DNA from 3 places in the Streptomyces sp. NPDC004609 genome. Region 3 is predicted to be linked to each of the others. Evidence: riboswitches for the same ligand, from Rfam matches in the RefSeq annotation. Region 3 holds a riboswitch; each other region holds the start of a gene.
What was found. A riboswitch is a leader RNA that binds a small molecule or an ion and turns the genes downstream of it on or off. The one in region 3 is predicted to bind thiamine pyrophosphate.
Positions count from the first base shown of each region.

Region 1: linked by a shared signal. The riboswitch ahead of thiC (phosphomethylpyrimidine synthase ThiC) and the one ahead of thiO (glycine oxidase ThiO) in region 3 are both predicted to bind thiamine pyrophosphate.
Region 2: linked by a shared signal. The riboswitch ahead of ACFYT4_RS11750 (thiamine ABC transporter substrate binding subunit) and the one ahead of thiO (glycine oxidase ThiO) in region 3 are both predicted to bind thiamine pyrophosphate.

Region 1 covers NZ_JBIALS010000005.1:98,992-101,252, forward strand. The annotation lists gene thiC (phosphomethylpyrimidine synthase ThiC) at 1-1,344, opposite strand, end outside; TPP riboswitch at 1,337-1,495, opposite strand; gene ACFYT4_RS06625 (YibE/F family protein) at 1,568-2,261, shown strand, end outside.
Region 2 covers NZ_JBIALS010000009.1:38,833-41,093, forward strand. The annotation lists gene ACFYT4_RS11750 (thiamine ABC transporter substrate binding subunit) at 34-1,158, opposite strand; TPP riboswitch at 1,241-1,351, opposite strand; gene rlmN (23S rRNA (adenine(2503)-C(2))-methyltransferase RlmN) at 1,580-2,261, opposite strand, start outside.
Region 3 covers NZ_JBIALS010000026.1:114,205-116,465, reverse strand. The annotation lists gene thiO (glycine oxidase ThiO) at 1-911, opposite strand, end outside; TPP riboswitch at 909-1,021, opposite strand; gene ACFYT4_RS24575 (hypothetical protein) at 1,129-1,509, shown strand; gene ACFYT4_RS24570 (NAD(P)/FAD-dependent oxidoreductase) at 1,557-2,261, shown strand, end outside.

The sequences.
Region 1 (2,261 bases), on a different contig from region 3:
CATCGCCGCTCCGATGCCGGAGGTGATGTGGTCGTACGCGGGGGCCACATCCGTCGTGAGCGGGCCGAGCGTGTAGAAGGGGGCCTCCTCGCAGATCTCCTGCTGGAGGTCGATGTTCTCCTTGATCTTGTGCATCGGGACGTGACCGGGGCCTTCGATCATCGTCTGAACCTGGAAACGCTTGGCGATCCGGTTGAGTTCCCCGAGCGTCCGCAACTCCGCGAACTGCGCCTCGTCGTTGGCGTCCGCGATCGAACCGGGCCGCAGTCCGTCCCCGAGCGAGTACGTCACGTCGTAGGCGGCGAGGATCTCGCACAGTTCCTCGAAGTTCTCGTACAGGAACGATTCCCTGTGGTGCGCCAGACACCAGGCCGCCATGATCGAGCCGCCGCGCGAGACGATCCCCGTCTTGCGGCGGGCGGTGAGCGGGACGTAGCGCAGCAGCACTCCGGCGTGGACGGTCATGTAGTCGACGCCCTGCTCGGCCTGTTCGATCACCGTGTCCTTGTAGACCTCCCAGCTCAGCTCCTCGGCCCTGCCGTCGACCTTCTCCAGGGCCTGGTAGAGCGGGACGGTGCCGATCGGCACGGGCGAGTTGCGCAGGACCCACTCGCGGGTGGTGTGGATGTTGCGGCCCGTCGACAGGTCCATCACCGTGTCGGCTCCCCAGCGGGTCGCCCAGGTCATCTTCTCGACCTCCTCCTCGATGGAGGAGGTGACGGCGGAGTTGCCGATGTTGGCGTTGACCTTCACCAGGAACCGCTTGCCGATGATCATCGGCTCGATCTCCGGGTGGTTGACGTTGGCCGGCAGCACCGCGCGGCCTGCGGCGATCTCCTCCCGTACGACCTCGGGGGAAACGTTCTCCCGGATGGCCGCGTACTCCATCTCCGGGGTGATCTCGCCCCGTCGGGCATAGGCGAGCTGGGTCACCGCCCGCCCGTCACGGCCCCGGCGGGGCTGGCGCGGACGGCCGGGGAAGACCGCGTCGAGGTTCCTGAGCCCGCCACGCGGCGATGTGTGCTTGATCCCGTCGTCCTCGGGGCGCACGGGACGGCCCGCGTACTCCTCGGTGTCTCCGCGCCCGGTGATCCAGTGCTCCCGTAGCGGCGGCAGGCCGCGGCGTACATCGGTCTCGACGGTGGGGTCGGTGTACGGACCGGATGTGTCGTACAGCGTCACATCCGTCCCGTTGGTGAGGTGCACGTGACGGACCGGCACCCGGAGGTCGGGGCGTGAGCCCTCGACATATCCCTTGTGCCAGCCCGGCTTGCGCTCGCCGGACCCGGCGGCCCGGTCTGCGTTCCGGTCGGCGGCAGGCGTGCGTGCATCCTGAACGGTCATGAGACCTACTCCCTACGCCGGCATTACCCGGTAACAGGTTCGGCGGTCGACGCAGCGGTTTCCGCAGACGGCGTACTGGCGTTGGCCAGACGGGTCGTACGGCGATCAGCGCCCTCTCAGCCCGGTGCTCCGAGCTCCCGCGTGTGCAAAGGTGCCACCACGCTAGCGTCATGTCTGGCGTGCTGAACAGGGTGCCCCCGTCCGTTCTTGCGATGATCGGCCGGTGACCTCTTCACCGTCCGACCCCCAGCAGCCGCACGGACCTTCGCAGCCCCCCCGGCGACAGGAGCCGTCCGAGCCCGACGGGCACGTCCACGGCCACACCCACGGCCACGGCCCGGCGGCCCCCGTCTCCCGGCATCTGCGCAAGGTCATCGCCGCGGTGCTGATTCCCTTCGCCACCGCGGTCGCCGTGGGTCTGGTGGTCCTCTGGCCCGGCTCCGCGCCCGGCCATGAGCGCACCGGTGTGGGCTTCGACCGCCAGACCCAGCAGGGGACGGTCACGCGGGTCGACACCGTCGACTGCAAGGACGTGAACGTCGCGCAGGTCCCGCCCACGGGCGACACCGGCACTCCCCAGGGGCGCGAGGCGGTCAACGCCCAACAGGGCGACTGCAAGAAGGCGACGATCGAGGTCACCAGCGGCAAGGACAAGGGACGCACCTTCACCGAGATCATCCAGCCCGACGCGTCACGGCAGCTGGAGAAGGGGCAGGGAGTGGTGGTGGCGTACGCCCCCGACGCGCCCCGCGATCTCCAGTACTCCGTGATCGATGTGAACCGCAAGGTCCCGATGGCGGTGCTCGCGGGGATCTTCGCGCTGGCGGTGGTGCTGGTGGGGCGGATGCGCGGAGTGATGGCGCTGATCGCGCTCGCCGCCTCCTTCGCCGTACTGACGCTGTTCATCCTGCCCGCGA
Region 2 (2,261 bases), on a different contig from region 3:
GGATGTCCCGGACGCGGCCGGGCTCCGCCACCGCTACTTCACGACGAGCGAGGACCACGACTGAATCCACTGCTCCCGGTTGTCGGCGATCCTGTCGGGCGCGATGGTGCCCGGCTTGTCGACCACGGCCCCGAAGCGGGTGAACAGCTCCGGCAGCTTCGCCCCCTCCACCACCGGGTTGACGAACATGTTCAGCGGCATGTCCTCCTGGAACTTCTTCGAGACCATGAAGTCCAGCAGCGCCTTGCCGCCGTCCTCGTTCTTCGCGCCCTTCAGCAGCCCGGCGAACTCGATCTGACGGAAGCAGGTGCCGGTGGCGACCCCGGTCGGCGCCTCGGCCGGCTGCGGGTCCGAGTAGAGGACCTCGACCGGCGGGCTGGAGGCGTACGAGACGACGAGCGGCCGGTCGCCCTTGGCCTTCCTGCCGCCCGCCGAGCCGGAGAACTCCTCGTTGTACGCCTGCTCCCAGCCGCTGACGACCTTGACGCCGTTCGCCTTGAGCTTCTTCCAGTAGCCCTGCCACCCCCCGGCGTCCGCGCCCTGGGAGGAACCCTCGCCGTAGCGTGCCACCGTGCCGAGGACGAAGCCGAGGCCGGGGGACGACGTGGCGGCGTTCTCGGTCACGAGCAGGTTCTTGTACGCGGGCTTGAGCAGATCGTCGAAGGACTGCGGCGGTGCGAGCTTCCTGTCGGCGAAGTACTTCTTGTCGTAGTTGACGCAGATGTCGCCCGTGTCGACGGGCGTCACCCGGTGCTTGTCGCCGTCGAGTTGCACCGCCCGCGGAATCTCCGCCAGCCCCTTGGCCTCGTACGGGGTGAACAGCCCGTTGTCGAGGGCGCGCGAGAGGAGGGTGTTGTCGACGCCGAAGAAGACATCGCCCTGCGGGGAGCCCTTGGTGAGGATCTCCTTGTTGAGCGCCTCTCCGGCGTCACCGCTCTTGAGCACCTTGACGGTGTAACCGGTTTCCCGGGTGAACTCCTTGAGCACGGAGCCGGACGCGGCGAACGAGTCGTGCGTCACCAGCGTGACGGTCTTCGCCTTCGGTCCTTCGGCTCCGCCGGACGGCGAGTCCTTCGTCTCCCCGCCACAGGCGGTGAGGGTGGTGACGCCGAGCGCGGCGGCCAGCGCGGCGACCGTGATCTTCCTGGTGGTGCTCACTGGATCATTCCTCCTGGGGGTGGCCAGGAAGAGACGCGGCCCTGCCCGGTCCTCTGACGAGAATCCGGGCAGGGCGCAACAGCTTGAGTTACGACCGAACTTCCTACCCAGAATGACCTGGGCAAGGTTCAGAGGGTCTGCGGTCTGATGGGTACCGCACTCTCAGCGCTGTGGCGCTCCCCTGTCGGATGCATGCACGTGTTCGAGCCCAGAGTACAAGGCCGGGAGCGCGCGATGTCAGGTGCGGGTCATTTGTCCGCTCGGGGCGCGTCCGGGCACGGGGTGCCGGTACGAGTGACCGGTACGGGTGGCCCGGTCCGCGGGCCGCACCGTGGGCCGTACCGCGGGCCGGTGCGGTGGCAGAGGCGGTGTGGGGGTGCCGGTACGGGGCCGATCCCGGAGACCGGCCCCGGGGCCGAGGTCAGCGCTCGGTCGCGGCGAGCTGTCCGCACGCCCCGTCGATCTCCTGCCCCCGGGTGTCCCGCACGGTCACCGGTACGCCATGGGCGGCGATCGCCTCGACGAACGCCTTCTCGTCCTCGGGCCGGGACGCGGTCCACTGGGACCCCGGAGTCGGATTGAGCGGGATCAGATTGACGTGGACCCGCTTGCCCTTGAGCAGGCGGCCCAGCAGGTCACCGCGCCAGCCCTGGTCGTTGATGTCGCGGATCAGCGCGTACTCGATGGAGACCCGGCGGCCGGACCGGTCCGCGTACGCCCAGGCGGCGTCCAGGACCTCCCGTACCTTCCAGCGGGTGTTGACCGGAACGAGGGTGTCGCGCAGCTCGTCGTCGGGCGCGTGCAGCGACACGGCGAGACGGCACTTGAAGCCCTCGTCGGCGAAGCGCAGCATCGCGGGCACCAGACCGACCGTCGAGACGGTGATCCCGCGCTGCGAGATGCCGAGCCCGTCCGGCTCGGGATCGGTGAGCCGTTGGATCGCGCCCACGACCCGCTTGTAGTTGGCGAGGGGCTCGCCCATCCCCATGAACACGATGTTCGACAGCCGCGCCGGGCCGCCGGGCACCTCGCCGTCACGCAGCGCGCGCATCCCGTCGACGATCTGGTGCACGATCTCGGCGGTGGACAGATTGCGGTCGAGC
Region 3 (2,261 bases):
GACAGGAAGGGAGCGTGCGCGGGGGGCACGGTCAGCCGCAGCACCTGCCCCTTCACAGGGCGCACGGGCGGGAGGACGTCGTCCGGGACCCCGGCGAGCCGTCCGCTGAGGCTGCCACCCGCGAGCACGACCTGGCCGGCGGTCAGCTCCCGGCCGTCGGTGAGGGCGACTCCACTCGCCCGGTCGCGTTCGACGAGGAGCCGGTCCGCCCAGCCGCGCCACAGCGTCACCCCGGCCCGCTCACAGGCCGTGACCAGTGCGGACGCGAGCCGCCGTGGGTCGACCTGGTGGTCGCCGTCGACCCGCAGACCGCCGCGCACACCGGGTGCGAGCATGGGTTCGAGACGGCGGCACTCCCGGCCGGTCAGCCACTCCGACTCCAGACCGGAGCGGCGCTGAAGCGCGTGGAGCTCGCGGAGATGGGCCCGGTCGTCGGCGTCGAGCGCGACGGCCAGGGTGCCGCAGGCGCGGTAGCCGATGCCCCGGCCGCTCGCCTCCTCCAGCTCCGCGGCGAAGGCGGGGTAGCGGCGGGCGGACTCCACATTGAGAGCCAGCAGGGTCTGTTCGCCGTAGTGGAGTTCGGTGACCGCCGCGAGCATTCCGGCGGCCACGTGCGCGGCTCCGCCACCGGGTTCGGGATCGACGACGGTGACCTTCAGGCCGCGCTGCGCGGTCCGCCACGCCGTGGCCAGCCCGATGATGCCGCCGCCGACGACGAGGACGTCCGGGACACGGGAACCGCGGCCGGGCCCCGGCGAGGAGCGGTGCGGCTCCGGTGGCGCCGGGGCGGTGCCCGCGGGCGGTGCGGGGGGCGCGCTGTCCGGCGGTGGCGCCGGGGCGGGGACGCGCCACCCGGCGGGGCAGGACGGGGACGCCCCGGGCGGCTCGGACGGACCGGAGGTGTGCGACATGGGCGGCGAGCCCCTCCCTTCGCCGGCATGACCCGGATCAGGTTCGTACGGTCGGAGGCCGTCCAGCCTCCCTCTCAGCCCGGTGCGTCCGGACTCCCGCGAGTGCTTTACGGTGGCCACCCTAACCCCAGCCCTCGACTCGCAGTAGACGTGGTGCCGGGCGGCGGCCCCCGCCCGCCGCCGCCCGGGAGGGCGCAGCACGAGGGAGTGAGTCGCCATGGCAAGGTCGCTCGACGGACTGGTGCTCTCCCCGGTCGCGGATCAGGCCCCGGGCCAGGTGGGCACCCGCACCCGGTTCGCGTACCACGAGGAGGAGGGCCGGATCTGGGCCGAGTACGCAGGCGGGGACGTGGTCCGGGGGCATCTGGTGGGCACCCGTGACGGCGACCGGCTCGATTTCCGCTATGTGCAGCTGAAGACGGACGGCACCACCTCGTCGGGGCACTGTGTCTCGACGGTCGTGGAGCTGCCCGACGGGCGGGTGCGCCTTGAGGAGAGCTGGGAGTGGGAGTCACAGCCGGGGCGCGGGACGAGCGTCGTGGAGGAGCGGCGACAGCGCGGCGTGGGCTCCCCGCGGGGCCGTAGCGCGGGGCCGTGAGGGGGAGCCTCTTTTCTGACGGTCCGTCAGGTGCGTAAGGTTGACGGGTGAGCGAGCAGCAGAAACAGCAGCGGACGCGCCGCGTGGTCGTCGTCGGAGCGGGCATGGCCGGTGTGCAGACCGCCGTCGCCCTGCGTGAAGAGGGATTCACCGGCTCCGTCACCGTCATCGGCGCGGAACCCCATCAGCCGTACGACAGGCCACCGCTCTCCAAGGCGATCCTCCTCGGCACGGCGGAGGGATCGGCCTTCGAGGTCGACTTCGAGGAGCTCGCCGTCGAGCTCCGCCTCGGCTGTGAGGCGACCGCGGTGCGCCCGGGCGCGCATGAGCTGGACACCGAGGCCGGGCCCGTCCCGTACGACGTCCTCGTCATCGCGTCCGGTGCGGAACCGATCGGTCTGCCCGGCATCGCGTCCGTGCCCGGGGTCCACCTGCTGCGCACCCTGGACGACGCCGAGCGGCTCCGGCCCGTCCTCGGCACACGGCACGACATCGTGGTCGTCGGCGCGGGCTGGATCGGCGCGGAGTTCGCCACCGCCGCCCGCGGGGCGGGCTGCTCGGTCACGGTCGTCGAGGCCGCGGACCGGCCGCTGGCGGGCGCGCTGCCCGCCGAGGTCACCGCCCCCATGGCCGAGTGGTACGCGGAGTTCGGAACCGAACTGATCACCCATGCGCGCGTGGCCGGCGTCGAGCCCGGCGCGGTCGTTCTGGCGGACGGGCGGCGGATCGCCGCGGGCGCCGTGGTCGTCGGC